Endozoicomonas sp. GU-1: one gene and its partner. The protein of the gene in region 1 interacts with the protein of each later gene in a pairwise test. Links are inferred from orthologs where the notes say so. Each region holds a gene or a part of one and is shown on either strand. Other genes may lie near its edges. The genes, in order: pheS and brnQ.

Region 1 (16,404 bases):
TCGACTTTGACGAAATGGGTGCCGAGGGCTTCTCTGGCCAGCTGGGCTGCGTAAATGGCTTCATCCGCAGTACGGGCACCTGAGGTGTTTGGCAGCAGGTTCAGGTTGTGCTCAGGCTGTCGGTCGAGAAGAGGCCCGAGGATATTGTCCTGCTGCTCATTCAGGTCAACCCGCTTCAACGCCATAGTGACCAGTTCACTGCCGGAGGCAATGATGGCATCGGTCATCAATTGGCTGTTACTGAACTTTCCGGTTCCGGTAAACAGTCGTGAAGAAAAGGTTTTATCCGCAATTTCCAGCATGCCAGCCTTACGTTATTTAATGAGCTTCGGTTTATGTCTAGCCACCCGCCGTTGCTTTTATCAGGGTAATGTTATCCCCGTCACTCAGCAGATAAGATGCCCACCGGGAGCGGCTGATGATTTTACTATTGACCGCAAGGGCTACGCCTTTTTCCAGGTGGTTCAGTTGCTGCAACAGGGCCTCAACGCTGATAGGGGGCTCCACTGCCATCGGCTGATGGTTTACCGTGATCTGCATGGTCAATTGGGTGCCAGTCCTTTTTAGTTGGCAAGATTCTAAAGAATCCGGGGGGTGTTTGACAAATGATCTGCACAGCCGGGTTGAGGCACAAAGACAAATACTCTTCATTATTGGCGGTGACAACTCTACCCAAGGCAGGGTTCAGCCGTTAGAATTGACCGTTTATTTTCTGTAGCTCATCTGTTTTGGAAACCCCATGGAGAATCTGGATAACACGCTTGATACGCTGGTGGCCAGCGCACTCAGTGCCGTTGAAGCCGTTGCTGACGCCTCAGGTCTGGACGAGATCCGCGTTCAGTTCCTCGGTAAGAAAGGCGAGCTGACCTCTTTGCTTAAGGCCCTTGGCCAGCTCTCCCCTGAGGAGCGACCAAAAGCGGGTGGGCTGATTAACAAGGGCAAGCAGCAGGTTCAGGACGCGATCAACCAGAAGAAAGCGTTGCTGGATCAGCAGGCCCTGGATACCCGACTGGCCAGTGAGGCCATTGATGTATCCCTGGCTGGGCGTGGTCAGGTGTTGGGTACTGTTCACCCGATTACCCGTACCATGGAACGGATTACCGACTATTTCGGTCGCATCGGCTTTACCGTGGAGCAAGGGCCGGAAATCGAAGATGATTACCACAACTTCGAAGCCCTGAATATTCCCGGTCACCATCCGGCCCGTGCCATGCACGATACGTTCTATTTTGACGACACTACCGTACTGAGAACCCACACCTCACCGGTTCAGGTTCGTACCATGGAGCGCTTCGTCAAAAATAACGAGAACCCGCCCATTGCCATTGTCTGCCCGGGTAAGGTGTATCGCTGTGATTCTGACCAGACCCACAGCCCGATGTTCCACCAGGTGGAAGGTCTGTACGTTGCCGAGAAAGTCAGCTTTGCGGACCTGAAAAGTGTTCTGATTGACTTCCTGAGAGTCTTTTTTGAGCGGGATGACCTGCAGGTTCGTTTCCGTCCATCCTACTTCCCGTTCACCGAGCCTTCTGCCGAGGTGGATATTGAGTGGGGCCGTAACGACGATGGCTCGATCAAATGGCTGGAAGTGCTGGGCTGCGGCATGGTGCACCTGGACGTGTTCCGCTACTCCGGGATCGATCCTGAAAAGTACACCGGTTTTGCCTTTGGTATGGGGGTTGAGCGTTTTGCCATGCTGCGTTATGGCGTCAATGACCTGCGCCAGTTCTTTGAGAACGACTTGCGCTTCCTGGATCAGTTCCGTTAAGAGCGGCTGGGACAGCGTCATTTTCAAACGTTTAAGAACAGACGGTTTTAGCAGGATTGAGTAAATAGCATGAAATTCAGTGAAAAGTGGTTGCGGCAGTGGGTCAATATTGAGGTCGATACCCAGGCGCTGGTGGACAAAATCACCATGGCCGGTCTGGAGGTTGACGAGGTTGCAGCGGTTGCCGGTGAGTTTACCGGTGTCGTTATTGGTGAAATTGTTGCCTGTGAGCAGCACCCGGATGCCGATAAGCTGCGGGTGACTCAGGTCAGTACCGGCAGTGAGTCTTTCCAGGTGGTGTGTGGTGCCCCTAATGCCCGGGTGGGTATCAAGGTTCCCTTTGCCACTGTGGGTGCCGTATTGCCTGGCAACTTCAAAATCAAAAAAGCCAAATTGCGCGGTGTTGAATCCTTCGGCATGCTCTGTGCCGAAGAAGAGCTTGGCATGGCAGAGTCTTCCGATGGTTTGCTGGAGCTGCCTGCGGATGCCCCGGTTGGCCAGAATATTCGTGAATACCTGTCTCTGGACGACAAGATCATCGATGTGGATCTGACGCCTAATCGTGGTGACTGTTTGAGCATCGCCGGTCTGGCCCGTGAAGTCAGCGCAAACTTTCTGGCGGATGTAACGGAAGAGCAGATAGCGGAAGTGGCACCCGCCATTGATGATACCTTCCCGGTTCATATCGATGCTCCCCAGGGCTGCCCGCGCTATGTTGGCCGGGTTATTCGTAACGTGGACGTTTCCCGCTCTGCGCCATTGTGGCTGACCGAGCATCTGCGTCGCTCCGGTGTTCGTTCCATTGACCCGGTGGTGGATGTCACCAACTACGTCATGCTGGAGCTGGGTCAGCCTATGCACGGCTTTGACCTGGATACGCTCTCTGGCAGCATTCATGTGCGCATGGCAGAGGCTGGCGAGAAGCTGACCCTGCTGGATGGTCAGGAAGTCACACTGAACGACAACACACTGGTCATTGCTGATGAGCAGAAGGCTCTGGCGATTGCCGGGGTGATGGGGGAGAAGGTTCCGGCGTCAGTGACCAGACCCGTCATGTTTTCCTGGAAAGCGCATTCTTTGATCCGATTACCATTGCCGGTAAGGCCCGTTCCTACGGCTTGCACACGGACTCTTCCCACCGCTTTGAACGGGGTGTGGATTTCCAGCTGCAGAACAAGGCGGTTGAACGTGCCACGGCCCTGATCGTCGAGATTTGTGGCGGTGAACCGGGTCCGGTAACGGAAGTGGCCAGCGAAGCCCACCTGCCTGTTTTGCGTGAAGTAACACTGCGTTCTGAAAAAGTGACGTCACTGCTGGGTATGGCCATTGACAATCGCCATATTGAAGCTCTGCTGTCGCGCCTGGGTCTGGGCCTGTCGCTTGTTGAAGAGACCGATGGCCAGGCGTGCTGGACGGTGTCTGTCCCCAGCTGGCGCTTTGATATTGCCATCGAAGAAGATCTGGTGGAAGAGCTTGGCCGAATTTACGGCTACAACAATCTGCCTGAGAGCACGCCGACGGCGCTGTTAAAGATGAAACAGGTGGACGAGTCCCGGGTTCAGGAATCAGACATTCGTCGTGTACTGACGGCCCGTGGTTATCAGGAGGCAGTGTGCTTCAGCTTTATCGCTCCGGAACTGCACCGGCTGTTTGATCCTCAGCGTGAGCCTGTTGCCCTGTCCAACCCGATTGCCAGCGATCTGTCCGTGATGCGCACAACGTTGCTGCCAGGACTGGTTAAAACCGCGGGCTACAACCTGAATCGTCAGCAAAGCCGGGTTCGTCTGTTTGAAACAGGTCTGACCTTTATCAGGGAAAAGGGTAAAGACGGCGATGAACTTAAACAGGAGCCAATGCTGGCTGCCCTGATGACTGGCAGCCGTCATCCACAAAGCTGGCAGGGCAAGGCTGAAGCCGTTGACTTCTTTGACCTGAAAGGCGATTTCGAAGCGGTCTTTGCCCTGGGTCAGGCCGGTAATGAGTTTGTGTTCCGCAAGGGCGAGCATGCAGCCATGCATCCTGGCCAGTGTGCCGAAATTGTTCGTGATGGCAAAGTGATTGGTCATATGGGGGCCTTGCACCCATCGCTGGCAAAGACGATGGATATGCCCGCTGCGGTCTACCTGATTGAACTCAGCCTGAAAGCGGTGACGGAAGGCAAAGTTACCCGTTTTGCAGCCCTGTCGAAGTATCCTGAAGTTCGCCGTGACCTGGCGCTGGTGGTTAACGCCGCCACTGCTGCTGGCGACATTGAACGGGTAATGGCCAGTGCAGCCGGTGAATTGTTGCGCCGGGTCAATACTTTTGATGTTTATGCCGGTCAGGGTATTGAAGCAGGGTGCAAGAGCCTGGCCATGGGCTTGACCTTACAGCATCCTTCCCGCACTCTAAAGGATGACGAGGTTAATGAGCTGGTTGACCGTGTTGTTGCCCGCTTGAAACAGGACTTCGATGCCAGCCTGCGTCAGTAAACGCCAGTCAATGGCCTCAGAGTGAATAATAAGATCATGGTAATAGCCTGTTATCTTTCTTTCAGAAAACCCGATACAGCTATTACCATGGGAAAAACAAAAAAGGGGATTGGTTCATGGGAGCCCTGACGAAAGCCGATATGGCCGAGCGACTGAATGAAGAGCTTGGTCTTAACAAACGCGAAGCCAAAGAGATGGTCGAGCTGTTTTTTGAGGAAATTCGCCAGTCTCTCGAAAAAAACCAATCGGTGAAACTGTCCGGCTTTGGTAACTTTGATTTGCGCGATAAAAGTCAAAGACCAGGCCGGAACCCGAAAACGGGAGAGGAAATCCCGATCACCCCACGACGTGTGGTGACCTTCAAACCCGGTCAGAAACTCAAGGCGAGAGTGGAAACCTATGCAGGACATGGAACTCAGGACGAGTGATCTGCCAGCTATCCCTGGCAAACGCTACTTTACCATTGGCGAAGTCAGTGAGCTCTGTTTGGTTAAGTCTCATGTGCTGCGCTATTGGGAGCAGGAATTTCCCCAACTGTCACCGGTTCGTCGAGGTAATCGGCGCTATTACCGCCATGAAGACGTACAGCTGGTTCGACAGATCCGCAGTCTTTTATACGATCAGCGCTTTACCATCGATGGAGCCCGCACTCAGCTGAAGCGTCATGCGGTTAAGCAACAAACGTTTGATTATCGTACTGAAATAGCGCAGGCAATATCGGAATTAGAAGCAGTTGTTGATATTTTGTCCTGAGCTAAATGATTCGGAACAGGCAATCACTTCATCCGAAGAAGTAGCTAAGTGGTTTTTTTTTCCACAGCGGAATCCAGGATATTGGATCAATTAGAAAGGTGATGTCTTGCAAGTAATATTCTTCCCAGAGACTATCACAGCCATGATAACGTTTTTGCTCTAAGAGCCTGGTATTGTCTTTCAATTTCTGGATGTTATCCAAGCCAAGTTTCAGCGCAATAAGTTCTTCGGGTGTGTTGCCATTTCTATCTTTATCAGCACGTGTTGTTGTCGGTAAACTCAAACTCTCCGGGAAATCCCGGTAACGGTAGCCGTGTTTTCTTGCCAAATCCCTGTTTATATTGTCGGTTGTTTCCATTTGCTCCCGTTGCAGATATCTGAAAACTTCATGATCATCCTGCTCCACAGCACAATGAAGCAAAGTTTTCTGGTCTTCTGATTTGTGAAATAAATGCGCTCGATAATTTTCACTCCCCATGAAATGACTGCAAAGCTCACGTACTACTTCAAGACTGCTGTGACTTGCCGCCAGACTAAACAGGCTATTGCGTTTGTCGTTCGTGGTATTTTCCAGTTTACCCAATTTTCTGAGTGCTTCCATAAGGGTGAGTGCCCCTTCATTCCAGCCGGTCAAAAGGGCAAAGTGCAAAGCCGTGTCGTGGTTCATGGCAATTGGCAGGATATTTCTAATCTCGCCAGGGTCCTCCAGTCGTGCAGCATTAGCAGCGATAGCCGCAGTGACAGAGATAGTAGTAGTGATAGTAATGGAATCGGGAGTAGAAGACGTAGTGGTAGTAGAACAAGACGCCGTGTGTTGATCAATGCGACTCCGGCAGTCATCATTCTTGAGAGCGAGCTGTAAGAGTTTCATATCACCTGCGAGACAGGCAATGTGCAATGGGGTTAAATCACAAGGGAGATCCCAGTCGTTTAATCCACCTTCAGCACTTTTTAATAGTCCAGCAACCGCCTGAGCTGTTTCGACCAACATTTTAATGTCTGCCAACTCCGTAAAGGCCTTGGCAACCTCACCGCAGGAAGGCCCGTTTGTTGGTGTGGCCTTCACTCCTTCGGGTTGCGTCTCCTTGGCTGCTGAAGACTGAAAAGACGGATTAGTTTGGGAAGTATTGACATCCATAACAAAGTGACCTCGAACGTGTATCTGCCTAATTTGAATACACGACCGGCACAAAGTTCCTGACTACAACGAAAAATTTCCCATCACTTATGTTCTGTGATAAACCGGAAAGCCATGGCAATCCATTCTGCCTGGTCATAAATTACTTCGGAACAGGCAGTGACTGGTCATTTTATACGAGGTTGCATGATCTAAACGGTGAAGTCCAGGATACAGGCTGCATTAAACCAGTAATGTCTCGCAAGTAGTAACCTAGCCAGGGGTTATTACTGTCACTAAAACGTACTTCCTCTACAAGTTTGGGATTGTCATGAAATTGCTGGATATAACGCAGACCAGCTTTCATTGCGGCAAGTTTCTCGGGTGTATTACCATTTCTATCTTTATCAGCACGCGTTGTTCTCGGGAGCATCCGGAGCTGGTTGTCCTGATCATCCGCCGAATCTGCGATCATTTCTCTGGTTGCGGATATTTGCTGATCTTGCAGATAGTTGAAAACTTCCGGACCATTCTGGTCTACTGCACAATGAAGCAGGGTTCTCTGGTGTTCTGATTTGTGAAACAGATACTCTCGATAATTTTCACTCGTCTTGAAAGAATCGCAAAGCCCACGAACGACTGCAAGACTGCTGTGACTGGCCGCCAGACTGAGCAGGCTTTCGCCTCTGTCGTTAATGGTGTTTTTCAGTTTAGCCTGAACATCAAGCTCTTCCATAAGCGCTAATGCGCCTTCATTCCAGCCGGTCAGCAGGGCAAAATGCAAAGCCGTGTCGTGGTTCGTGGCAATTGGCCGTTGATCACCAGCTTCGTTATTGCCCACTGGTGATGCAGTTGCTGCATTGGCAGTAGCTTCATTATTTTCAGTAGTTCCATTTGCACTAGCATCAACATCAGCAGATGTTTGCTGATCAATGTGCTCCCGGCAAAAATCATCCAGAATAGCGATGTTTAACAGTTCCATATCACCAGCAAGACAGGCAATGTGCAACGGGGTTAAATTACAGGGGAACTCCCAGTCGTTTAATTTACCGTCAGGATCTTTTAATTGCCTGGCAACCGCCTTGGCTTTTTCGACCAGCGTCTCTGTGTCTGTCAACTTCGGGAAGACGTTAGCCATCTCACTGCAGGATGGTTTTTTTGCTGGTATGGCTTCCACTCCTTCGTGTTGCGTCTCCTGAACTGGTGAAGCTGGAACTCGCCGTATAATTTGAGAATCAGTGGCGTTCATAACAAAGTGACCTCGGACATGAGCCTGCGTTGTTTGAACACCTGATCGATACAAAGTTCCTGACCAAAACCGAAGAAATACTTTTCATTACCCATTCACCTGCAACGTGTGAATGCATATCACAGCCCTTGCAGGAACTCTTCCATCCAGTCATCGGTGTTGACCAGTTCTGACTTGGTCGCCAATGAATCCAATGTCGCCAATGAATCAAAATCCCATGCCACTATTTCATCAAGCCCAAGTGGGTCTCTTCTCCTGTTCTCGCTGGCTTCATGCCATTCTTTCCGTGTTTCTGAATCCACTGCGTAGCTCATTTTGCAGATAGCAGTGCTTAATTCAACAGAAGTCATTCGGCTTCGGTGGGGTTCCAGCAGTTCAAGTTCTGCATTTCCCAATTCGCGAAAACGATCCAGAGCTTCCATTGCCGCGTCAAAGTCAGATAGCGGCCCTTGAATGCGACTGTTGGAAACCTGGTTCCCTTGAGTTGATGTGCTTGCCCTTGCTGGAAGTCCTTGCTGAGGGATTGATGTTACTACTGGCGTTTTTGCTGCCTCAATCTGTTCCAACTTTGCAACCACCGCTTTCTTAACGAGGTCTGGAACAATGCCGTCTTTATCATCTTTGATAACCGGGCTGAGTGCCGTGCATAAACGGACGTTTAGCTGGCCGCTGCTGGCATAGTGTTCAAGAGATGACCAGACCGCAGGCTTTAATGGTTTATGGCAATTGATTAGTCTAATAATCAGAGAGGGTGCCACCAGGTGTGGTATTTTTTTCGGCTTGGCTTTCTTGGGCTCTTTGGTTCTCGCTTTCATTTGGGCTAATTTTGCCTCAAGCCTGATCGCATAGGGATCGCGCTTGTCCTGAGGCTTTTTATACCATTGTTCTGTGAACTCGGTTGCCTTGAAAAAGGCGGTTAACTGTTGCAATGTCCAATTCTTGATAACAAAGCTGGTATCTCTGAGGGTAAACTCTGGATTTTGGAGTACAACCGGATCGCCATCGGCTGGCAAAACGGTTAGTCTTTGATTCTTGAATTGATATTCTGTTTGTTCAAGCTCAATTAACATGGCCGTGATAAAGCGCCACAGGCGTTCCTGGCCCGACATGGTGGGATCACCACCGACCATCACCCCTCTTTTATCATCTGTTGACACTCGGTTTGAAAAGCAGAGATCCGGTATTTTCTCTTGTTCAGGTAGAGCGTGGTTTGTGAGCAGCATTCCTGCCAGCAACCGTTGCTGAATCGTGACATCTGGAGCGGTTTCAGGGGTGGCCTGATAGTCAAGACAGGCATCCATGAATTGCTGCATTTTGTGTGGTCCAAGCACCCGATGTAACCCGCGCCACTGTGAGACGGTGGGCAAGGTTTTGAATAGCTCATCCATCTTATCCGCGTATTTTGAGCGGTTATCTTCTGATTGTCGCCAGAGAATCTCCAGCATCGTGCGTTTAGATTGCGTGAAGTCAAATCGCTGGCCAAGCTGTTGGCAGAGTGGTTTTAATGCATACCACTGTTCCTGAGTTGGGGCTGGCTTCAGGTTTCTGCACAGTTCAAGGTATTCCTGCCTCTCAGATTCAGGGAGTTGCGTTAGTGCAAATTTTGTTAAAGCCAGTGGTGCAGGAATGGATAATGCTTTAGTGAGTACTCCTTTGCAGCGTGGATTTTCACGATATTTTTCCATCCAGAACGGGATACCAGTTCCTCCATGGATAGCCAATATCGGCAGCAATGATTGCAGCGCAGCACGAACAGCCACTCTGTCATTTCGAGGACTCTTGTGGGCAGCCAGATATTGTTGGAATTCGGCAATTTTCATGCGCCATTTTGCGGGCCCAGAGAAGAACAGAGCCAGTGCTTTCATTTGACTCGATTCTAAAAGATCTTCATCACTATTGTCGTCTCCATGTTCAGTGGTACAACCATGCTGATTAAGACATTGCCGAAGTGTTTTCTCATTTTCAGTCAGTTTTTTTCCTGAGGGCAAACCAAAACTTGCAAATATTCGGCAAGAAAGTTTCAGAATATTCTTATTTTCATCCGAGGGTAGCCATTGAACGAACGCTTCCACCTTCGCTCTGTCGGGCAATCCTTTGCCATTACACATGGAGGAAAAGGCCCGCAGCAGTTCCAGGCTGAATTCGCCGTTTACCTTCCAGCACTCCCACGCCATGAACGCTTCCACCTTCGCTTTGTCGGGCACGCCCTTGCCATTACACATGGAGGAAAAGGCCCGCAGCAGTTCCAGGCTGAATTCGCCGTTTACCTTCCAGAACTCCCACGCCACGAACGCTTCCACCTTCGCTTTGTCGGGCAAGCCTTTGCCATGACACATGGAGGAAAAGGCCCGCAGCAGTTTCAGGCTGAATTCGCCGTTCACCTTCCAGCACTCCCACGCTTTGAGCGCTTCCACCTTCGCTTTGTCGGGCAAGCCTTTGCCATGACACATGGAGGAAAAGGCCCGCAGCAGTTCCAGGCTGAATTCGCCGTTCACCTTCCAGCACTCCCACGCTTTGAGCGCTTCCACCTTCGCTTTGTCGGGCAAGCCTTTGCCATGACACATGGAGGAAAAGGCCCGCAGCAGTTCCAGGCTGAATTCGCCGTTCACCTTCCAGCACTCCCACGCCACGAACGCTTCCACCTTCGCTTTGTCGGGCAAGCCCCTACTGCTCATCATGGAGGAAAAGGCCCGCAGCAGTTCCAGTCTGAATTCGCCGTTCACCTTCCAGCACTCCCACGCTTTGAGCGCTTCCACCTTCGCTTTGTCGGGCAAGCCTTTGCCATGACACATGGAGGAAAAGGCCCGCAGCAGTTCCAGGCTGAATTCGCCGTTCACCTTCCAGCACTCCCACGCCATGAACGCTTCCACCTTCGCTTTGTCGGGCAAGCCTTTGCCATGACACATGGAGGAAAAGGCCCGCAGCAGTTCCAGGCTGAATTCGCCGTTCACCTTCCAGCACTCCCACGCTTTGAGCGCTTCCACCTTCGCTTTGTCGGGCAAGCCCCTACTGCTCATCATGGAGGAAAAGGCCCGCAGCAGTTCCAGGCTGAATTCGCCGTTCACCTTCCAGCACTCCCACGCTTTGAGCGCTTCCACCTTCGCTTTGTCGGGCAAGCCCCTACTGCTCATCATGGAGGAAAAGGCCCGCAGCAGTTCCAGGCTGAATTCGCCGTTCACCTTCCAGCACTCCCACGCTTTGAGCGCTTCCACCTTCTCTTTGTCGGGCAAGCCTTTGCCATGACACATGGAGGAAAAGGCCCGCAGCAGTTCCAGGCTGAATTCGCCGTTCACCTTCCAGCACTCCCACGCCAGGAACGCTTCCACCTTCGCTCTGTCGGGCAAGCCTTTGCCATGACACATGGAGGCAATCTGTTTCAAGCATGGGTTAGCAGCAACCGCCTGAATGTTTTCCTCGCTTTCTTCTGCAAACTTTTTTATCTGAGTCTTCGAGTTGAGCATGCTGGTAAGGCAGCTGGTATTGCTAATCTGCTGGGGATTTACAGCTAAAAAGAACGTGTTGGCCCTGGCAAAATAGCCTTTGAAAGACTGAGAATCTTTAACAATGCTGAAGTTTTTTAACCTGGAAAAGAGGGTGTGTGCGGGCGGCTTTCCCCTGTCTCGCGCTAACTGGATTTTCCTGTCTTTGAGGTTTTTCAGAAGAGTCCCGGCATTCGTTAATATTGCTTGAATTTCTTGATTATTTAAATGTGTTCGCAGTTCATTTTGCTGGCTTACAGAAAATTCTGAAATTGATGTTTCGCTGTTAATTTCTGTAGTGAGCGGTACATCCTTCATTGGTTCAGGCATGACCGGTTCGGTCTCCATTGGCTCCGGATTAGCAGGTAGCGAAGTTGCAGAACACACAATACTCCTGCTGTTGTCAGTAACACGCCTGCGCTTTATGGGTGGGATGGACCCGGATTCAGATTGCAGTTGATGCGGTGGAAATGTTCCAGTGCCCGTTGTTGTCTGTTCCACCTGGTAACCTGACATGGATCGCTTTCTTCCTTGTTTTCGGCTGTTTGCTGGCTGGTGCCTTCCGGCTTTAGTGACTGTTAACGGGGATACCGTGTCTGCGGTTACTGAGGAGGAAGGTGACTGCATGGTTTCTTCGGGGATTACCTGTTTCCAGTTGGAGAATCGTCTGGGGATGACAACAATAGAACTGACCTGGTCAGCCCGGTAAAGTTCCAGGCAGCCGGTATCAAACAAGGCTGACCTGTTTTGTCAGGCAGTCTGGCTGTGAGATGTGTTTGCACATGAGAAGCTTGCGAGAACCTTGGGGTTCACCTTTAAAGAACGGGTGTCATCCTCTGGAATACGGGTTATAGAAGGTGTTTTTCACCGGCAACGTGTGAATGCATATCACAGCCCTTGTAGGAACTCTTCCATCCAGTCATTGTTGTTGACCAGTTCTGACTCTGTCGCCAATGAATCCAAATCCCATTCCACTATTTCATCAAGCCCAAGTGGGTCTCTTCTCCTTTTCTCGCTGGCTTCATGCCATTCTTTCCGTGTTTCTGAATCCACTGCGTAGCTTTTGCAGATAGCAGTGCTTAATTCAACATAAGTCATTCGGCTTCGATGGGGTTCCAGCAGTTCAAGTTCTGCATTTCCCAATTCGCGAAAACGATCCAGAGCTTCCATTGCCGCGTCAAAAGTTAGATAGCGGCCCTTGAATGCGACTGTTGGCAACCTGGTTCCTTTGAGTTGGTATGCTTGCCCTTGCTGGAAGTCCTTGCTGAGGGATTGATGTTACTACTGGCGTTTTTGCCGCCTCCTGTTCCAACTTTGCAACCACCGCTTTCTTAACGAGGTCTGGAACAATGCCGTCTTTATCATCTTTGATAACCGGGCCGAGTGCCGTGCATAAACGGGCATTTAGCTGGCCGCTGCTGGCATAGTGTTCAAGAGATGACCAGACCGCAGGCTTTAATGGTTTATGGCAATTGATTAGACGAATAATCATAGAGGGTGTCACCAGGTGTGGTATTTTTTTCGGCTTGGCTTTCTTGGGCTCTTTGGTTCTCGCTTTCATTTGGGCTAATTTTGCCTCAAGCCTGATCGCATAGAGATCGCGCTTGTCCTGAGGCTTTTTATACCATTGTTCTGTGAACTCGGTTGCCTTGAAAAAGGCGGTTAACTGTTGCAATGTCCAGTTCTTGATAACAAAGCCGGTATCTCTCGGGGTAAACTCTGGATTTTGGAGTACAACCGGATCGCCATCGTCTGGCAAAACGGTTAGTCTTTGATTCTTGAATTGATATTCTGTTTGTTCAAGCTCAATTAACATGGCCGTGATAAAGCGCCACAGGCGTTCCTGGCCCGACATGGCGGGATCACCACCGACCATCACCCCTCTTTTATCATCTGTTGCCACTCGATTTGAAAAGCAGAGATCCGGTATTTTCTCTGGTTCAGGTAGAGAGTGGTTTGTGAGCAGCATTCCTGCCAGCAACCGTTGCTGAATCGTTACATCAGGAGCGGTTTCAGGGGTAGCCTGATAGTCAAGACAGGCATCCATGAATTGCTGCATTTTGTGTGGTCCAAGCACCCGATGTAACCCGCGCCACTGTGAGATGGTGGGCAAGGTTTTGAATAGCTCATCCATCTTATCCGCGTATTTTGAGCGGTTATCTTCTGATTGTTGCCAGAGAATCTCCAGCATCGTGCGTTTGGATTGCGTGAAGTCAAATCGCTGGCCAAGCTGTTGGTAAAGTGGTTTTAATGCATACCACTGTTCCTGAGTTGGGGCTGGCTTCAGGTTTCTGCACAGTTCAAGGTATTCCTGCCTCTCAGATTCAGGGAGTTGCGTTAGTGCAAATTTTGTTAAAGCCAGTGGTGCAGGAATGGATAATGCTTTAGTGAGTACTCCTTTGCAGCGTGGATTTTCACGATATTTTTCCATCCAGAACGGGATACCAGTTCCTCCATGGATAGCCAATATCGGCAGCAATGATTGCAGCGCAGCACGAACAGCCACTCTGTCATGTCGAGGACTCTTGTGGGCAGCCAGATATTGTTGGAATTCGGCAATTTTCATGCGCCATTTTGCGGGTCCAGAGAAGAACAGAGCCAGTGCTTTTATTTGACTCGATTCTAAAAGATCTTCATCACTATTGTCGTCGCCATGTTCAGTGGTACAACCATGCTGATTAAGGCATTGGCGAAGTGTTTTCTCATTTTCAGTCAGTTTTTCTGCTGAGGGCAAACCAAAACTGGCAAATATTCGGAAAGAAAGTTTCAGAATATTCTTATTTTCATCCGAGGGTAGCCATTGAACGAACGCTTCCACCTTCGCTTTGTCGGGCAAGCCTTTGCCATGACACATGGAGGAAAAGGCCCGCAGCAGTTCCAGGCTGAATTTGCCGTTCACCTTCCAGCACTCCCACGCCACGAACGCTGTCACCTTCGCTTTGTCGGGCAAGCCTTTGCCATGACACATGGAGGAAAAGGCCCGCAGCAGTTCCAGGCTGAATTCGCCGTTCACCTTCCAGCACTCCCACGCTTTGAGCGCTTCCACCTTCGCTTTGTCGGGCAAGCCTTTGCCATGACACATGGAGGAAAAGGCCCGCAGCAGTTCCAGGCTGAATTCGCCGTTCACCTTCCAGCACTCCCACGCTTTGAGCGCTTCCACCTTCGCTTTGTCGGGCAAGCCCCTACTGCTCATCATGGAGGAAAAGGCCCGCAGCAGTTCCAGGCTGAATTCGTCGTTCACCTTCCAGCACTCCCACGCCACGAACGCTTCCACCTTCGCTTTGTCGGGCAAGCCCTTTCTGCTCATCATGGAGGAAAAGGCCCGCAGCAGTTCCAGGCTGAATTCGCCGTTCACCTTCCAGCACTGCCACGCCACGAACGCTTCCACCTTCGCTTTGTCGGGCAAGCCTTTGCCATTACACATAGAGGCAATCTGTTTCAAGCATGGGTTAGCAGCAACCGCCTGAATGTTTTCCTCGCTTTCTTCTGCAAACTTTTTTATCTGAGTCTTCGACTTGAGCATGCTGGTAAGGCAGCTGGTATTGGTAATCTGCTGGGGATTGACAGCTAAAAAGAACGTGTTGGCCCTGGCAAAATAGCCTTTGAAAGTCTGAGAATCTTTAACAATGCTGAAGTTTTTTAACCTGGAAAAGAGGGAATGTGCAGGCGGCTTTCCCCTGTCTCGCGCTAACTGGATGTTCCTGTCTTTGAGGTTTTTCAGAAGAGTCCCGGCATTCGTTAATATTGCTTGAATTTCTTGATTATTTAAATGTGTTCGCAGTTCATTTTGCTGGCTTACAGAAAATTCTGAAATTGATGTTCCACTGTTAATTTCTGTAGGTAGCGAAGTTGCAGAACAGACAATACGCCTGCTGTTGTCAGTAACACGCCTGCGCTTTATGGATGGGATGGGCCCGGATTCAGATTGCAGTTGATGCGGTGGAAATGTTCCAGTGCCCGTTGTTGTCTGTTTCACCTGGTAACCTGACATGGATCGCTTTCTTTTTTGTTTTCGGCTGTTTGCCGGCCAGTGCCTTCCGGCTTCAGTGGCTGTTAACGGGGATGCCGTGTCTGCGGTTACTGAGGAGGAAGGTGACTGCATGGTTTCTTCGGGGATTACCTGTTTCCAGTTGAAGAATCGTCTGGGGATGACAACAATAGAACGTAAACGCGAATTTAACCAGCGTAATAGCCAACCCTGCCGGATCGGCTTATTCTTGAGGTGCCTTCACTGCCCAGGATAGAAGCTGCTCCAGTTTCTCAAACGTTTCGGATGTCATCAGTCTTAAGCCTTGGCTAGCAAGGGATGGAACTAATTACTGATTGTATGGTCGAAGTATACGAAGGCAGGCGAGTACCTACTTACAATATATCAGGCACCGGATGAATACCGTCGCACAATCCATCAGTACAACAATGAGCCCCTCATCTCCCTCAAGCTGGCAGATGCCAGAGAACAACCCATCACGAATGCACACTTTGGCAACCGCCCTGTGGCATCACATTTAGTGAGTACCTCCCTCTTAAGTGGACACCTGACACCTGCTGAACCGACCTCCCCATCATTGTCCAGCTATGGGATATCCCAATGCACATCAGTTGCCAGGTGGATGATTGAAAACCGGCTTGGCCTATCCAAACTGGTGGGCTGCCGCCTTGTTTCAGCACAATACGGCTACCTGTTTTCCGCTAAAGCCCACTTCCCCGCAAAGAGTCAGGCGATTATAGATTCTGCCTGTAACGCCACCCATCAGGACGGTTTCAGGACAGAAAAAATCACCCTCTCCCATGACGCCACAACCCTTTGCGGAGTCATTTGCTACCCCGCAGAGCAACAGTCCACACCGTTGTCAGACCTGATCATTTTTAACAATATGAATGGTACTACCATCTCAAACTTCTTTGACAAAGACAGGCTTGCCAGCACCTCCCATGGACTGCCAGATGGCAAACCCACAGAAACACCGGGCAATATTCAGCGGATTCTGGGCTGCCCGGTTCTTCTTTACGATTACACGGGCACCGGAATCAACAAAAGGGCAGGACTTTTACGCTATGCTCCTGCGGCCACCGGCGAAACCGTAATCAAGGATGCCATGGCCGTCTTGCACACGGCGCTGAACCAACCCGGTATTGACAACATCACACTGATGGGAAGTTCATTGGGTGGCGGCGTTGCCACAGTTGCTCTGGAACGCTATCTCAGTAATCTGGGTGAAGATGAGGCAATACGGACCAAAAAACGCCTGACACTGGTTAACCATGACTCCTACAGCACCACTTCAAGAGTCGTCATTCCACAATTACCCGAATTTGCCGATACCCTGGGTTGGTTGTTGGGTGCTCACATTGATGCAGCTACCCCCATGAAACAGTTGGTGGAAGACCACAAGGTGAACACAATCATTCTCTCACGGGAGAACGATCACACGATTCGCAAGGGATCCCGGATGTACGAAATGTTTGCCAATGCTGCGGCAAAAGAAAGCCATTTATCGTGGTACCATAGCAAACTTCCCGGACACTCAGGCCTTTCTGAAGACCAGGCTGCTTTTCTTAAAAGTAAA
Region 2 (16,635 bases), 1.6 Mb from region 1 along the record:
ACGACAGCTCTTTTAAACATCAATACAAAGCAATGAGTATCTGTGACGAGATACTCATTTTCAAAATAAATTCACTAAATGTTTTTGCAGGTTGATGTGATGGCTATCAAAAAGCAACTTGTGTATGTGGCTTTGCTGCTCATACTTTTATTTTCCAAGCCATACACCTCTTATGCCGTGCCTTTTCTTATTAATAACCATTGCCTGCAAGTGTCTGCTCCGAGGATAACAGCAAGCCAGTCATGCCCCGGACACGTTATCCCTGCCCATCAAACCCGCAACCTCCACTCTGAAGAGTTAAGATGTTCGGCCAACCACTATACCCATGTTCGCTTACCGGAATCCTTTGACGAAGAAGCATGGCAGGACTTGAAAAATATCAGCCGCCACGATGCGGCAGATATTTTGCGGCAACAGCCGTCACCAGCCTGGAAAGGTGTTATTAACTACCGCACATACCTTCACTGGAATTGGCAGGAGTGCCAGCTGGTCACCGATGCACATCACTGTGGTTCTTACCATGTATGTGAAAAGACATACCTGCCCACCTCGGACGGTGGCATGAAACAAGTCGAACATTGCCATTGGAAGGCAAAAACCTGTTACGCCGATATCACTATGCACGAAAGCCGGTATTGTCAGGATGGTGAGGGAAAAATGGTCTTTGACGTTGAGTTTCTGAAAAAAGACAAAGCCCGCTGGAGCCCTGATTCCCCCGGCTTTATTGACCGTCTTGCCAATGGCTATGATCTGCTACCGGGTGAAGAGGAAGTGGTCACTGTCAGCAATCTGAAAAACATCGCGCGTACCTCACAATCTGCCAGATTAGCGCCAACCCTGTTTATTGAAGACCCTAAAAACGAGTACATCTTCAACGAGCATATCCACAACCCGCAACCGGATAGCCTTTCCTGTCGCTTCAAGGGTGAAGACGAAGTCAGCTTTACCGTAACCACACGAAAAAGAATTGCTTCAGACTCTCCCAACGCTTTTTCGCTTCCCAAAACTTTTGACAACGAGCACATTGACCCACTGGTATGGCAGTCTGCCCCTGGCCTGGATGGCTCAAGGCAAGAGAAAGGCTACCCATTCATCATGAGGGCCCAGGACTTCTCTGCCGCAGCACTCAACGAGGTATCAGAAGATGTCACTGAAAAGCTGAAAAATATCATCGTCAGAGTCCAGCTCTATGAACCCTCCATATTTGGCGACAGACTGAAGTCCACTATCTATATCGATGAAGCAAAAGGTATTCAGCAAACATTGAACGCCATTTCCAACGACCAGAAAATTCGAAGGTCCACGCTTTGGGAGTTCAAACTGAAAAATGGTGATAACCCTGACAAAAATATTTACCGGAGTTATGTGCCCACACTGTTCTACTACCCCGGAAAAATTTTCCTGTCCAACGAGGCCCTCAGTTACGACGACCAGCTGGCTCCGAACACAATATACACACTGAAGTTAACGGTTTATCAGAAAAACCTGCCTTTCTACCATCAGTCCTGCGAATCCGATCCTGACGCCTGGGATTGCCAGTGGTATACCTTGTGGGGACTCTTCAGTTCCAAGCGCTATGAAGATAATTATTTTTCAAAGAAAAGCCTTGATGTCAGGTTCAGATCAAACCCCAAAGTAGACCAGAGAACCTGGCTATCTTCCTTCTGGCACCTGGTCAGATATGCCCAAATTGCAGTACCGTTAGGGGCTGTGGCTTTATCGGCATCTTACCTGCTTTAGGACTTAAACGCAGAAGTCACCCCTCGTTTTGAGCAACAGCTGACGTATATCATATTGTTAATACTTCGCTTGGGGATTCTGGTAAGATAATAAGAATTATCATTTGACTTTCGCATCTTTAAGTGGCCTGACCTGACAATGAATGTAACCATCAAAACCCCTGAAGAAATTGAAAAGATGCGCATCGCTGGCCGCCTGGCCGCTGAAGTGCTGGAAATGATCGAACCCCATGTGCAGCCCGGCGTCTCAACCGGCGAACTGGATAGCCTCTGCCATGATTATATTGTCAATGTGCAGAAGGCAATCCCTGCCCCATTGAACTACGGCGCAGCCCCGGGCAGACCCGGCTTCCCCAAGTCCACCTGCATTTCCATCAACCAGGTCGTTTGTCACGGCATTCCCAGTGACAAAAAATTTCTGAAAAGCGGCGACGTTGTCAATATCGATATCACTGTGATCAAAGATGGCTACCATGGCGATACCAGCAAAATGTTCCTGGTTGGTGACGTTCAACCGTTTAACCAGAGGCTGGTACAGGTGACCCAGGAGTGTCTCTATCTGGGCATTGAGCAAGTGAAACCAGGCAATCGTCTAAGCGATATCGGTCGTGTAATAGCCAAACATGCCCACGGCAATCATTTCTCGGTTGTGGAAGAGTACTGCGGCCATGGCATTGGCAGTGTGTTCCATGAAGACCCACAGGTCATCCACTATGAGGGTTATAACGACAGAAATAACTGTGTCCTGCAAGAGGGCATGACATTTACTATCGAACCAATGATCAATGCTGGCAAGAAAGGAACCAAACTTCTGGGCGATGGCTGGACTGCGGTAACCAGAGATCGACGCCCTTCTGCCCAGTGGGAACACACCATTGCTGTAACCGCTACAGGCTACGAAGTGCTCACCAAACGAAAAGAAGAAAACTTTTGATGATGAGCAATCCGTTTCAGAAAATACCAGCCTCTGTTCTGGACCATCTTTTTAATAAGAGTCAGTTCCGGGCGGACTTAACAATTTCCAAAACCCCGATTCCGGCCTATAAGAAATGCCTCAAGGAAGCCACATCCAAAATGGATCAATGGTTTCTGGATGGTATGGATATAGAGCAACTGGTATTTGCCAGGGCATGGTTGATGGATCAGATTCTGCGCCTGGCCTGGGAACATCTGAACTGGAGTGACAGCTGTCCCATTGCCCTACTGGCCGTTGGCGGTTACGGCAGAGGGGAACTGCACCCCGGATCCGACATCGACATTCTGATACTGCTGGAAAAAGACCATTATGATGAACATCAGGATGCGATTGAACATTTCCTGACCTTACTCTGGGACATCGGATTAAAAGTCGGCTCCAGTGTCCGCTCCCTTGATGAGTGTGCCAGCCAGGCCGCTGACGATCTGACCATCATCACCAACCTGATAGAGTCCCGGGTGATATCCGGTCCGGCATTTCTGCACGAACACCTGTTGGACCTGATTGATACTGAACATATGTGGCCCAGTCAACGGTACCTTCAGGCAAAATTCGATGAACAACGTAAACGACACCGTAAATATAATGATACCGAATATGATCTGGAGCCAAATATCAAGGGTTCACCGGGCGGCCTTCGGGATCTGCATATGCTGGGATGGGTAGCCCGTCGCCACTACGGGACTCATGATCCCGCTGAGCTTATGGAGCTTGGATTCCTCAGCAATGTTGAATATCAGCAGCTGCAGAGATGCCGGGCATTTCTCTGGAAAATCCGCTGGGCACTTCACTCCCTGACCGGGCGGGGAGAAGATCGCCTGCTGTTTGACCACCAGCGAACACTGGCCAGCCAGTTCGGTTATCACGACCACACAGGGGCTTTGGCGGTAGAGCAGTTTATGCAGAGCTACTTTCGCACGGTCATGATTGTCAGCCAGCTGAAAGACCTGCTGCTGCAACATTTTGACGACGATATCCTCAGCGCTGGCATCGTTCATAAAGTTCATGCCATTAATGAACGTTTTCAGGTATGCAATAACTACATTGAAACCGTGCACGATAGAGTCTTTGCCGAACACCCGCCCGCTATTCTGGAGATGTTTGTGCTGCTCACCCGGGATCAGACAATCCAGGGCCCCACCGCTGAAACCATACGACTGCTGAGAGATTACCGCCACCTGGTAGACAGTACTTTTCGCAAAGACCCAAGATGCACAAGACTTTTTCTGGAACTCATGCGTGCCCCCTATGCTTTAACAGCGTCGTTAAGAAGGCTGGCCCGCTACGGCATACTGGGTCGCTACCTTCCGGAGTTTGGTCGCATCATAGGGCAGATGCAGTACGATCTTTTCCACACACTCACGGTGGATGCCCACACCCTGTTATTGATAAAGTACCTGCGAAGTTTTTCCTATCAAAAGAGCCACCAGCAGTTTCCTATTGCCTCAAGAATCATCCATAGAATTCCCAAACCGGAATTACTATATCTGGCAGGCCTTTACCATGATATCGGTAAAGGCCGTGGAGGCGATCACTCCCAGCTCGGTGCCGAGGATGCAGAGCAATTCTGTCGTGTTCATGGCCTGAATAAGGAAGATACTGCGCTGATTGTCTGGCTGGTGCAGGAACACCTGACCATGTCCGTCACCGCTCAGAAAAAGATCTGTCTGACCCGAAAGTGATTCAGGACTTCGCCCGACGTGTCGGTACCCGGGAACGACTGAAATACCTTTACCTTCTCACTGTAGCGGATATTAATGCCACCAACCCCGGGCTTTGGAATGGCTGGAGAGCCTCTCTGTTGCAACAGCTTTTCTCGCAAACCCACCAGCTATTGAAACGGGGCGTCGATAATCTGCCGGAAATGAATGAGCAGATCGCCAACACCAAACAACGGGCGATGGCTCTGTTAATCGAACAAGGCTTGAAAGAGGAAGACATATCCTATCTCTGGGATCAGTTTAATGATGAGTATTTTCTCCGTCATCAAAGTGATGAAATCAGCTGGCAGACCGAAGGTATTCTCCAGCATGACTCAGAAGAACCACTGATCCTGATTCCGGAAATTGCCGATGGTTATGAGCACCAGGGGTCAAGCGTGTTTGTCTATACCCATGACCAGTCCAACCTGTTTGCCGCCACGGTAGCGGCGTTTCATCAGTTGGGACTGGCCATTCAGGATGCCCGTATCATTACCTCCAGAAGTAACTACAGCCTTGATACCTATACCGTGCTTGAAGAAGATGGCTCTGCCATCGGGCCCAATGCCGAACGGATACTGGACATCAAAACGCACCTGCAAAATACCCTGTCTGCGCCGGACACATTCCCGGACCTTATCCGCCGTCGAACACCAAGGCAACTGCGCTATTTTAACCGGGAGCCTGCGGTGCTGATCAGCAACCAGATTGAACCCAGGCAAACAGTGCTGGATATTACCGCAACAGACCGCCCCGGACTGCTTGCCCTGATCGGCAAGACCTTCGCCAGACTGGATCTGCAGGTACACGGTGCCAAAATTGCCACCTTTGGGGAAAAGGTCGAAGACAGTTTTATCATAGCTGACCATAATGGTGAGGCCATTCAGGAGGCGGCGAGCTGTAACGAGATATGCAGTGCATTAATCCATGTACTGCGTGAAGCTTCAAGCCATGATGCCATTACACCGTAAATAGCCTGTACTGTACCTGCACGCTGCCCACACAACCTGAGGGTGTTGTGAAAGGCCTTAATTAAAAAGAAGGGAACCACAAAGGCACAGAGACACAAAGTTTTTTTTTGGGCTTGTCTGAGCTACGCTCAGCAAACAAAAGAGACCTCCTTTGTGAATTAGTGTCTTTGTGGTTTAAAGCTTTTATACCTTTTGCAAACACCCTCTGAATGTGTGCAGGCTGTTCAGCCCCGTAATCTTCCTGATAATGCCCTGCCAGGTTATTAGCACCTGGCACATTCCCACTATCCTAATAGAAGTCAATTATCGTACAATTCCTCCCCTTTTTTGTTACCAAACGGTGCAACCCTCTGACATCTGAAATGACAATATCCTCCGTTGTTTTTTAAAATATTCAGGGTCTGGTCGTTCAGATAGATAGTTTGGTGGCTGGCACTATAACTTCGAGTCGGCCAATCTATTTCGTTATCAATAAGGCAGTAACTATGATCTTTGCCTATAGTGCTCAGGATGACCAATTCTCCATTGACCGGGTAACGCCAGATTTCCCGTCGGCCAAGGGCACTATATGGCTGGAAGCAACAGAGCCGGACAGTGCTGAGCACCAATGGTTAACAACCCACTTCCCGGGCTGCCTGCCCGAAGAAGAAGATCTGGGAGAGATTGAAATTTCCTCCCGTTACTTTGAAACCGAAAGCGGTATTCATATTCGCTCCCTGTTTCCCCACAGGTCCGGCCACGAGCTGAGAAATATTAACGTCGCATTCAACCTCAGACCCGATAAACTGATCACCCTTCAGGATGAGCCCACCGGCTTATTCAGGCTGATGCGTAAACACCTTAAAACCCAGCATATCAAGGCAACAACGCCTCTGGAGGTGATCATTGCGCTGTTTGATGCCAAGGTTGAATACCTTGCTGATACTCTGGAAGAAGTGTACGAGGACCTGGAAGAAGTCAGCCAGAATGCGCTGTCAGAGCAGTATAAAGATGTTGATGAGCAGCTGCGCACCATCACACTTCAGGAGGACCTGAATGGCAAAGTCAGGTTGAATCTGCTGGATACCCAGCGCTCACTTCGTTACCTGATGCGCGCATGCAGCCATATGCTCAATGATGAACAGAAAGACAATATCAGGGATATGCTTCGGGATATTGAATCCCTGACACCACACACCGGCTTCCTGTTCGAGAAAATCAACTTTCTGATGGAGTCCACCATGGGCTACATCAATCTTGAGCAGAACAACATAATCAAGATTTTCTCAGTGGCCGCCGTTATGTTCCTTCCGCCGACACTGATTGCCAGTATTTACGGGATGAATTTCAAAATCATGCCAGAGCTCTCGATTGAGTTCGGCTATCCAATTGCACTCGGACTGATGTTGTTGAGCGCGTTAGCCACCTTTCTGTTTTTTAAACGTAAAGGCTGGTTGTAAGTAGTTAACCAAATGAAATCATATATTTCTGACTAAGTTGTCAGTCACTCCCGGCAACTGCTCCTGCGTTGCTCTATCTCCTGCATCCATGCAGTCGTGCGGCGTTGCAACTCCGGTCACATAGCTACGGCTATGCTCCCTACGTTGCGCCTTGCATAGCAACTGCCCACTTAGCCAGAAATATACGATTCCATTTGGCCAACTACTTAATACCGATAGCCACTGAAATAAAACCATCAGCGGCTATACTCTTTTCACCTCAAGCCAAAATTTACTGGGGTGATTTCCATCATGAGCATTGCCAACACAGTTTACGATTACCTTGCCAGGCAGCATATTCCCTATCAAACCATCCGACATCAACCCAGCAAAAGTTCCGTGCAGAGCGCCATCGCCGCCCGAATTCCATTGCACCAGCTGGCCAAGGCAGTGATCCTGAAAGATAGCCTTGATCACTACCTGATGGCCATTTTACCGGCCGCTAACCGGGTCAATATTCACCAGGTGAGCCAAATCACCAACTCAAAACTGCAGTTCGCCACAGAACACGAACTGAACTCCAGGTTCAAAGACTGCGAACCCGGAGCCATTCCACCCTTTGGTGAGCCCTACAATATGGCAGTGCTCTGGGACAACCGGCTGTGCCAAAGCCCGGATGTTTTCCTGGAAGCCGGTGATCATGAAACCCTGATTTGCCTGTTGCAGGAAAGCTTGCAGCAAATCAGCAATGATCAGCCCCATGATGACCTTTGTTCAGCACCTCCGGGAAATCATTAAATGATTGCCGCCACACTGTTCGGGCTCGTCGATTGCCCTGCTACCACTTTCACAGATAGCGTCCATACTGATAGCAGGCAGCTGGTTATCTGTCATCAGAAAGGCCATTTAATTAATGTAAAAAAGGAGCAGATCCCGATAAAACTTCAATAATCGGGAATTCTGGAAGCTGAAAACATGAAACAAAAACTGAGTTTACAGAATATTGTCGGTATGGGGTTTATGGTATTTGCCATGTTTCTCGGGGCAGGAAACCTGATTTTCCCCCCCATGGTGGGACAACTGGCAGGGCAAGATATGTGGTATGCCGCTGCAGGTTTCCTGCTTACCGGCGTCGGCCTGCCACTATTGGGCATTGTTGCCATCGCCAGAGTGGGTGGCGGATTCAACGAAATCAGTGGCGAAATGCCCAGAGCCCTGATCATCGCCCTTGGCTCCTGCATTTACCTGATCATTGGCCCCCTGTATGCCGTTCCAAGAACCGCCCTGGTCTCTTTTGAAGTGGGAATCACACCGTTTCTGGCCGAACCCGGCAAGCTCAGTCAGCTGATATTCAGTCTGATCTTTTTCAGTATCTCATGGTATCTGTCTATCCGGCCCGGAAAACTGCTGGAGTCGGTAGGCGAACTGATCACTCCAGCATTAATTGCCCTGCTGGTCATTCTCGGCCTCTCACCCATTTTTTCACCGCTCGGCATTCCCGGGCAGGCCATGGGTACTTATACCGAATCGCCGGTTATCAAGGGATTCCTTGAGGGTTATATGACCATGGATGCCCTCGCAGCACTGATGTTCGGCATTGTCATCATCACCAATCTCAAATCCCATGGTATTGAAGATAAGTCCAGCCTGTTTCGTTACAGTATCATTACCGGCATCATCGCAGCGGCCGGGCTTGCCCTGGTGTACCTCTCGCTTTTCTACCTGGGAGCCACCAGCCGGGAGATAGCCCCCGAGCCGGACAACGGCGGGCAAATCCTGACCCTTTATGCCGAGACACTGTTCGGAACCACCGGGATAGCACTGCTCGCCGCTGTGGTCACCCTGGCCTGCCTGACCACGGCCATTGGCTGTATCACCGCCGCCAGTGAGTACTTTGATGAAATGTTCGATAGGGTCAGCTATCGAACCATCGTCACCATCATCAGCATTGTCTGTGTCTTTTTTGCCAATATGGAGTTAAACGAGATTATTGACCTTTTTATTCCGGTACTGCTGATTCTCTACCCAATCTCCATAACATTGATTTTCCTGGGGCTTATTCGTGACTGGCTGCCCGGGCCCGTCCTGACTTACCGGGCCACACTGGCGGTCATTTTCATCTTCAGTATCATTGATGTTCTGCGCATAAAAGATTTTGCAATGCTACAGGCAGCATTACAGCCTTTTAGCATGATTCCCGGCTATGAAGCACATATGGTCTGGCTACTTCCGTCTCTGGCGGTATTAATCATTACCGTTCTAATTGGCTTGATCATCAGACCTGCTTCGAACTGTCAAACGCCATAATAAATCACAACCATTTTTTGTTGCCCGGGTAGCCTGGCTATCCGGGCTGCCTTATAGAGCGGCTACTGAAATATCAGTCTCAAATGCAAGCAGGTCCTTAATAGCAAAAGTTATTTTTCAACACCCCCCTGTTTCTGCTCCCTCCCCTATGGACATAAACCTTCGGCTCCCGTCACATCTCAGAATTTAGTCAAGATTAACAATTGGCAAGCGAAGGCAGATCAAGTAAGCTTCCTCGCTTTTAGTTGCCAATACTTCAGCCACTATCACCGGACTCCTTTAGGCTCTACGGTTTTGTTGATGACAGGCAACCGCCATGGCTGCACGCATAAAATGTGTGCGCCTTAAATAGTCCCCAAAAAACGTAGTGCTTGTCACATGTTCCGCAACTTGGCTCTGCCTGCTTTATTTGTTTTAACCATGATTTTAACCGGATGCCAGACAGCTTTTAATAAAGAGCGTCCTGCCAAGGACGATTCTCGTATTACCCAACCCGTTCCGGTTCCGGAGACGTCGGAACACCCCATGGTGCCAGCAAAGCCCGAGGCACAAACAAAACCTCCTGCCGATACCCATACGATTACCATTCGTGAGCAGACCATCCAGACACCGGCTCACCAGGATGGCCTGCTCGTTCTTGGCATCAACGAAACCGCTACCCTGCCAAACCTGAACCTCAAAATGGAGGCAAAGCTGGATACCGGCGCAGAAAACAGTTCCGTGGATGCCAGAGAGATCCAGTTTTTTGAGCGTGATGGCAAAAAGTGGGTCAGGTTTGAGCTGCATCGTACGTCCAAAGGGACTGAGCTGATGGAGTTACCGCTGAAAAGTGTCACCCGGATCAAACGTCCGGGGCTCCCATCGGTGGAGCGCCCGATTGTCATGATGACCATAACCATCGGTGACATTACCCAGTCAGTGCCTGTTTCACTGACAGATCGCAGCAACTATGAGTCACCACTGCTGATCGGGCGCAGCTTTATGCAGGATCTGGCCGTTATCGACGTCAATCAGAAGCATATTGCCACTAAAACGGTGATCAGCTCCAATAACCGTAAAGCCCTGGTTCCCGTTACCCAGAAATCCTACACCAGGGCGATCATCAAACCGGTCAGCATTAAAGGTCTGGTCACCGTGGGCGCTGTTGAACATATGACGCTGCCTGATGCCGATACAGTCCTCAAAGCCCGAATTGATACCGGAGCCCTGACCTCCTCCATTGATGCACGGGATATTGAGTTTTTTGAAAAAGATGGCAAAGACTGGGTTCGCTTCCGATTGGCAAACTCCACTGGTGATCTTATCTCCATGCAGGAGCCGGTCACCCGGTTTGTTCGGATCAAACGTCATGGAGAAGAGCCTGAACGACGCCCGGTGATCACGCTGAATGCCAGCATTGGTGACATCCTTGTGCCGACACAATTCACTTTGCGCAGCCGGGAAAACTATGAATTCCCGGCATTGATCGGTGCCCGTTTCCTTGAGAAACGAGCGCTTGTGGATGTATCCAGGGAATACACATCGGATACCAAACAGCCTTGAGTGGGTGTCGCAAAAGCGATAAAAGCCCTGAACCACAAAGACACGAAGGCACAAAGGAGGCCTTTTTTGCTTGCTGAGCCCAGAAAAAACTTTGTGTCTCTGTGCCTTTGTGGTTCCCTTCTTTAAAAGGCCGTTGGCAACATCACCCTGAGCGGCAGAAAGCCGTTAGCAGGTTCAGGTTCTTCCTATCAACTGAACCCAGGATAGACAGTTAAAAGCGAGGAAAAGAATGAAAGGTCGTTTTCAGCTTGGCCTTATGATTGCCGGACTGATTGTCGCCGGCCTGGGATTAACCCTGTACAAACACTTTGCACTGGGTTTTCCGCTATTGGGCAAGGATGTCTCTACTGTCTGGAGTATTGAAGCCTGGGTGAGCTTCAAAGCCCGGGGACAGGCTGCCCAGGCAAGCCTGACCCTTCCGGATCAGCAGCCCGATGTAAGAATTCTCGATGAATCCTTTGCCTCACCCGGCTATGGCATTAACCAGACCAACGATGGCGGTCAGCGCCGTGCCGTCTGGAGTATCCGCAAAGCGGATGGTCGCCAGGATCTGTTTTATAAGGTTAAGATCCGCCTGGAGCCCGGCATCAACCCCAACGTGAATGACCAGCCCGAACCGTTCATTGCGCCCGTGCTGCCCGAACCCTATCAAACCGCGGCCAAAAGCCTGTTAAAACAGGTGACTGAACACTCAGCCGACACGGTCAGTTTTGTCGGCTCCATGATCAGCCAGTTTAATGCCAAAGAACCCGGCCAGAACACCAATATGCTGCTCGGCATGGTGGAAGAAGGGGTCAAGCTTCCGGACTTGCTGGTCAATCTACTCCACATGAATAATATCCCCGCTCGCATTGTCCGGGGCCTGCACCTGGAAGATGGCCGACGCAGACAACCCATTATCGACATGATAGAGGTGTATGATGGCACCGAATGGCAGCTCTTTGATCCCAAAACCGGTAAAGCAGGTAACCCGGACGCCTTCTTTCTCTGGCAGCGCGGGGCCAAATCACTGCTGGATGTGATGGGCGGGGTTAACTCTGACGTCAGGTTCTCTATTATTTCCCAGAATGCCCCGACCCGGGAGCTGGCACTCACCCAGGCAAACCAGGATGGTGCCGCCTTAATAGACTTTTCCATCTACTCCCTGCCATTGGAAGTCCAGAATGCCTTCAAGATCATTCTGTTGATACCGATCGGGGTATTGGTTGTGCTATTTATGCGCATCATCGTTGGCCTGCGCACCTCCGGTACCTTTATGCCGGTGCTTATTGCCATGGCTTTCCTGCAAACTCAATTAATACCCGGGCTGGTGATTTTCACCTCCCCTGGTATCCATTGGTTTATGGATACGGTCTTTCCTTAGTCAGCAAAACATGCTGCTAGTGGCACGGCTGGGGGCTGTCATCATTGTTGTCATTCTGATCATGGCCGCCATGAGCATCTTCAGCTGGAAACTGGGCATTACCCAGGCACTGACGGTCACTTTCTTCCCGATGATCATTCTGGCATGGACCATTGAGCGGATGTCCATCCTCTGGGAAGAAGAAGGCCCCGGCGATGTCGTGAAAGAAGGCGGCGGCAGTCTTCTGGTAGCCACCCTGAGTTACCTGTTGATGTCCAATCCCATTGTTGAACAGCTCACCTTCAACTTCCCTGAACTGATGCTCACCTTGTTGGGCATTGTTCTGCTGCTTGGTCAGTACACCGGCTATCGACTGCTTGAACTCAAGCGGTTCTATCCACTGGTTCATTCAGATAAGTAGAGGTCGGTTTCCATGGGATGGTTAACAAGCCTGGTGCACAACGCGCTGGCAAAACACTCAATTACCTCACCCTCCCGGCTCAAAGAGACCGGGATACTGAGCATGAACAGCCGCAACCTGAATTATATCTCCCGATATAACCCCAGACGCCTCCTGCCCCTGGTGGACGACAAACTGACCACCAAACGCATGGCCGAGAAAGCCGGTGTTGATGTTCCAAAACTGATTGGCGTGATTGAATACCAGTCCGATATCCGCAAGTTAAAGGGCATTCTGGAACCACTGGAGAAGTTTGTTATCAAACCGGCCAAGGGCAGCGGCGGCAAAGGCATTCTGGTGATTACCGGCCGTGATGGTGATCGATACGTCAAGGCCAGCGGCGAAAGTCTATCCTTTGACGCCATTAGCCGTGATGTGTCCAATATTCTCGGCGGTCTCTACAGTCTGGGCGGCAAATCAGACGTCGCCGTCATCGAAAACCTGATCGTTGCTGACCCCATTTTTAATGACTACAGCTTTGAAGGTGTACCGGATATCCGGGTCATTGTGTTCCGGGGCTTTCCGGTTATGGCAATGATGCGCCTGGCCACCCGGAAATCCGATGGCAAGGCCAACCTGCACCAGGGGGCAGTCGGCGTCGGCCTGGACATGGCAACCGGCAACAGCCTGAGAAGTGTGCAGCATGATTTGCCGGTCAGCCTGCATCCGGATACGGGCCACAATTTCGCAACCCTCAACGTGCCCCACTGGCACAAGATATTATGCCTGTCTGCTACCTGCTATGAGATGACCAACCTGGGCTACCTGGGTGTCGATCTGGTGCTGGACAAACATCTTGGCCCTCTGATTCTGGAACTCAACGCCCGACCGGGCCTGGCGATTCAGATTGCCAATGGCCAGGGGATTGAGCCCAGGCTGAAAATGATTGAATCCCTGCGCAAGCATGACCTGCCTATTGAAGAACGAGTTGCTTTTTCACAGCAACATTTTGGCCTGACCACTGCACCAGAGCGCTGATTCCCCAATGGCTGATGAGCTGTCCTGAAATAACTTCGACATTTCTACGGACGCTGCCCGCCCCCCGCTGCCCGCAAAAGCACAAGTGGTTCCAGCTTTTCGGGAAGCGGGCGGCGACATTTTCCCAGACTGAATAAAACGATGCTGATCAGGAATGCTTCTTTTTTGGGCGGTTGATGGGGCTGGTTTTCGATGGTGCAAAAAAAGAAATTGTCTAATGGATAAACGACGGTGTGACTTTTTATACCCTAAAATAAAAAAAATGGAAAATTTTACGTCACTGCATAGACGAATAGGAATACAAAATTACATCTGAATAAACGGCCATCAATAAGGTAAAAGGATTAAAACGCTACTTTTTCCGCTAATTTTAATTAGTTTTACCACCATTCAAGTATAAAGATAACACGACACTTTTAACGTAGGCATCGCGTCCACTATAAAAAAAACATAACCCGGGAACTTTTACGTCACTGCATAAACGAACAAGGGAGTGCACCGTCATTTTTTGTGCACTTTCTAATGCACTGTTATACATACAACAGCAGGAGTCCTGTTTATGATTCAGCAACCCATTCAGCAATCAATTCAGCAACCAATTTGCGACAGCGCTTCCCAATGTTCAGGGAATGGTGCCGAATATTCCTGGCTCGGCCATGGCGTTGCTGTTTCTAAAGCATTTATGAAATCATTGATTCCAACAGAAGACCCTCACCTCAGTTTTAATTCCCGCAAAGCAGTGAAAGATCTTTTGCGACTGGCCACAACAACTATCCTGCCATCGAGTTCCATCCTTTTCATGGCGAAAGATATGGCCAATGCCTGGTCCGGGAGCGGTTTGCCCGGGCCGGATGCAAAACCGGAATTACCACAGATATTAAAAGAAACCCGGGAAAAAGAACCCGGCTCGAAAACCGTACCCCTTCAACAGCCATCCACGGCCTACTATCAAGGGAGTCAGGGAGCCAAGGGACTGCTTGCACTTGGCACGCTGGCCAGTTCTTTTCAGTATGCGAATTCGAAATCGATTAATAATGCAGAAGACCTGGGCAAGATTGGTCGACATCCCGAATTTCCACCAAACGGCAAATATCAACAGACAGCGGATATTGTTGTCAGTAAAGACCATAAACCCATTGGCACATTCACCGGGGAGTACGATGGGCAGTGCCATACCATCAGAGGCCTGTCTGACTGTTTTGTTGACACTCTGCAAGGCAGCATCAGGAACCTTCACTTTACTGATGCCAATATAAATTCCCAGAAGACGACCGGGTTAGCAGCCTGTGTTGTTGATGATACTGGCACAGTCAGTAATATCCGGGCGGTCAATGTTCATATTGTCAACTCGGGTATGTATGCAGACGCCGGCATCGGGGGGGGGGGGCGGGTTAAAGGAATGGTTGCCAACATCATGGCGGTGAACAGCCATGTCACAACCTCGGGTTTTCGGGCAGACGCCGGCATCGGGGGGGGGGGGGGAGGTTAAAGCTGGAGGAACGGTTGCCAATACCAGGGCGGTGAACAGCCATGTCAAAACTACGGGTCCTCGGGCAGAAACCGGCATCGGGGGGGGGGGATTGTTGAACGTGGAGGAACGGTTGCCAACACCACGGCGGTGAACAGCACAGTCAAAGCCGTGGGTTTTCATGCATACGTCGGCATCGGGGGGGGGGGGGGGATTAACGCTGGAGGAAAGGTTGCCAACACCACAGCGTTGAACAGCAGGGTCGAAACCTCGGGTACATGGGGATTAGCCGGCATCGGGGGTGGGCGGGTTGACGGAACGGTTGCCAACACCACGGCGATGAACAGCAATGTCACAACCTCGCGTTGGTATGCAGACGCCGGCATCGGGGGGGGGGGGGGTTCGACGTGGAGGAACGGTTGCCGACACCACGGCGGTGAACAGCCATGTCACAACCTCGGGTTGGTATGCAGACGCCGGCATCGGGGGGGGGGGGGAGGTTGACGGTGGAGGAACGGTTGCCAAAACCACGGCGGTGTACAGCAATGTCAAAACCAAGGGTAGAGATGCAAAAGCCGGCATCGGGGGGGGGGGGGGGGGGGTGAAGGAAAGGTTGCCGACACCACGGCGGTGAACAGCCATGTCACAACCTCGGGTTATGAATCATACGCTGGCATCGGGGGGGGGGGGGGTTAAATGGAGGAACGGTTGTCAACACCACGGCGGTGTACAGCCATGTCACAACCTCGGGTGATGAATCATACGCTGGCATCGGGGGGGGGGGGGCGGTCACAGGACCGGTTGCCAACACCACGGCGGTGTACAGCACGGTCAAGACCGAGGGTAGATATGCATCCGCCGGCATCGGGGGTGGGGTGGTTTACATTGAAGGAACGGTTGCCCACACCACGGCGGTGAACAGCCATGTCACAACCACGGGTGACCGTGCATACGCCGGCATCGGGGGTGGGTACATTTTAGGAACGGTTGACAAAACCAAGGCGGTGAACAGCTTTGTCAATGGCAATAAAAAGAATTTTGGATCTATCTCCTATGATCAGCTTTTATGCCAAAAAGCAGACCTACGTGTGCTAAAAGCCAATTGCTCTCCGAGAACTGAATTTCGGGTTGCGTTGGATTTATCGTCTTGCCCGGTACCCATAGAGGATGCAAAAACCCTGGGCAAGATTGGTCGAGATCCCGCCTATCCACTAAGCGGCACCTATCAACAGATAGCGAATATTGTTGTCAATAAAGACCATAAACCCATTGGCACATTCACCGGGGAGTACGATGGGCAGTGCCATACCATCAGCGGCCTGTCTGACTGTTTTGTTGACACTCTGGAAGGCAGCATCAGTGACCTTCAGTTTACTCGTGCCAATATAACAAATTCCGCGAAGCCGACCGGGTTAGCAGCCTGTGTTGTTGATGATACTGGCACAGTCAGTAATATCCGGGCGAAAGACGTTCATATTGTCAACTCGGGTGACGATGCAGACGCCGGCATAGGGGGGGGGGGGCGGATTGAAGGAACGGTTGCCAACACCACAGCGTTGAACAGCAGTGTCGAAACCTCGGGTACATCGGCAAGCGCCGGCATCGGGGCTGGGCGGGTTTACGGAACGGTTGACAAAACCACGGCGGTGAACAGCCATGTCACAACCGAGGGTGAATATGCATACGCCGGCATCGGGGGGGGGGGGGGGATAAATGGAGGAACGGTTGCCCACA

Evidence for each region.
Region 2: the proteins of pheS (region 1) and brnQ interact in binary tests that used the Escherichia coli proteins (3 or more experiments, as listed by UniProt). The link is inferred for Endozoicomonas sp. GU-1 from one-to-one orthologs.

The regions. Positions count from the first base shown.
Region 1 is NZ_CP114771.1:1,917,449-1,933,852, reverse strand. Bases 1-2,753 are described here. They hold pheS (phenylalanine--tRNA ligase subunit alpha), read left to right. Parts: upstream 1-739; coding sequence 740-1,768; downstream 1,769-2,753. Other genes in these bases: thiS (sulfur carrier protein ThiS), read right to left, coding at 340-540; O3276_RS07805 (thiazole synthase), read right to left, coding at 1-302. Also shown: ihfA (integration host factor subunit alpha), read left to right, coding at 4,356-4,667; O3276_RS07780 (MerR family transcriptional regulator), read left to right, coding at 4,648-4,992; O3276_RS07775 (ankyrin repeat domain-containing protein), read right to left, coding at 5,021-6,130; O3276_RS07770 (hypothetical protein), read right to left, coding at 6,303-7,091; O3276_RS07765 (hypothetical protein), read right to left, coding at 7,478-11,572; O3276_RS07755 (hypothetical protein), read right to left, coding at 11,726-12,007; O3276_RS07750 (hypothetical protein), read right to left, coding at 12,015-14,939; O3276_RS07745 (alpha/beta hydrolase), read left to right, coding at 15,346-16,404.
Region 2 is NZ_CP114771.1:317,983-334,617, reverse strand. What follows is about bases 6,962-9,945. They hold brnQ (branched-chain amino acid transport system II carrier protein), read left to right. Parts: upstream 6,962-7,779; coding sequence 7,780-9,111; downstream 9,112-9,945. Other genes in these bases: O3276_RS01560 (ATP-dependent zinc protease family protein), read left to right, coding at 9,532-9,945; O3276_RS01570 (aminoacyl-tRNA deacylase), read left to right, coding at 7,117-7,602. Outside these bases: O3276_RS01600 (hypothetical protein), read left to right, coding at 1-16; O3276_RS01595 (hypothetical protein), read left to right, coding at 100-1,740; map (type I methionyl aminopeptidase), read left to right, coding at 1,879-2,673; glnD ([protein-PII] uridylyltransferase), read left to right, coding at 2,673-4,397; O3276_RS01580 (hypothetical protein), read left to right, coding at 4,394-5,386; magnesium/cobalt transporter CorA, read left to right, coding at 5,872-6,825; more of O3276_RS01560, read left to right, coding at 9,946-10,653; O3276_RS01555 (UUP1 family membrane protein), read left to right, coding at 10,883-12,016; O3276_RS01550 (7TM domain-containing protein), read left to right, coding at 12,027-12,416; O3276_RS01545 (alpha-L-glutamate ligase-like protein), read left to right, coding at 12,429-13,433; O3276_RS01540 (M26 family metallopeptidase), read left to right, coding at 13,993-14,922; O3276_RS01535 (hypothetical protein), read left to right, coding at 15,251-15,535; O3276_RS01530 (M26 family metallopeptidase), read left to right, coding at 15,627-16,635. UniProt on the Escherichia coli protein: Liv-II branched chain amino acid transport system, which transports leucine, valine and isoleucine. Also acts as a low-affinity threonine transporter.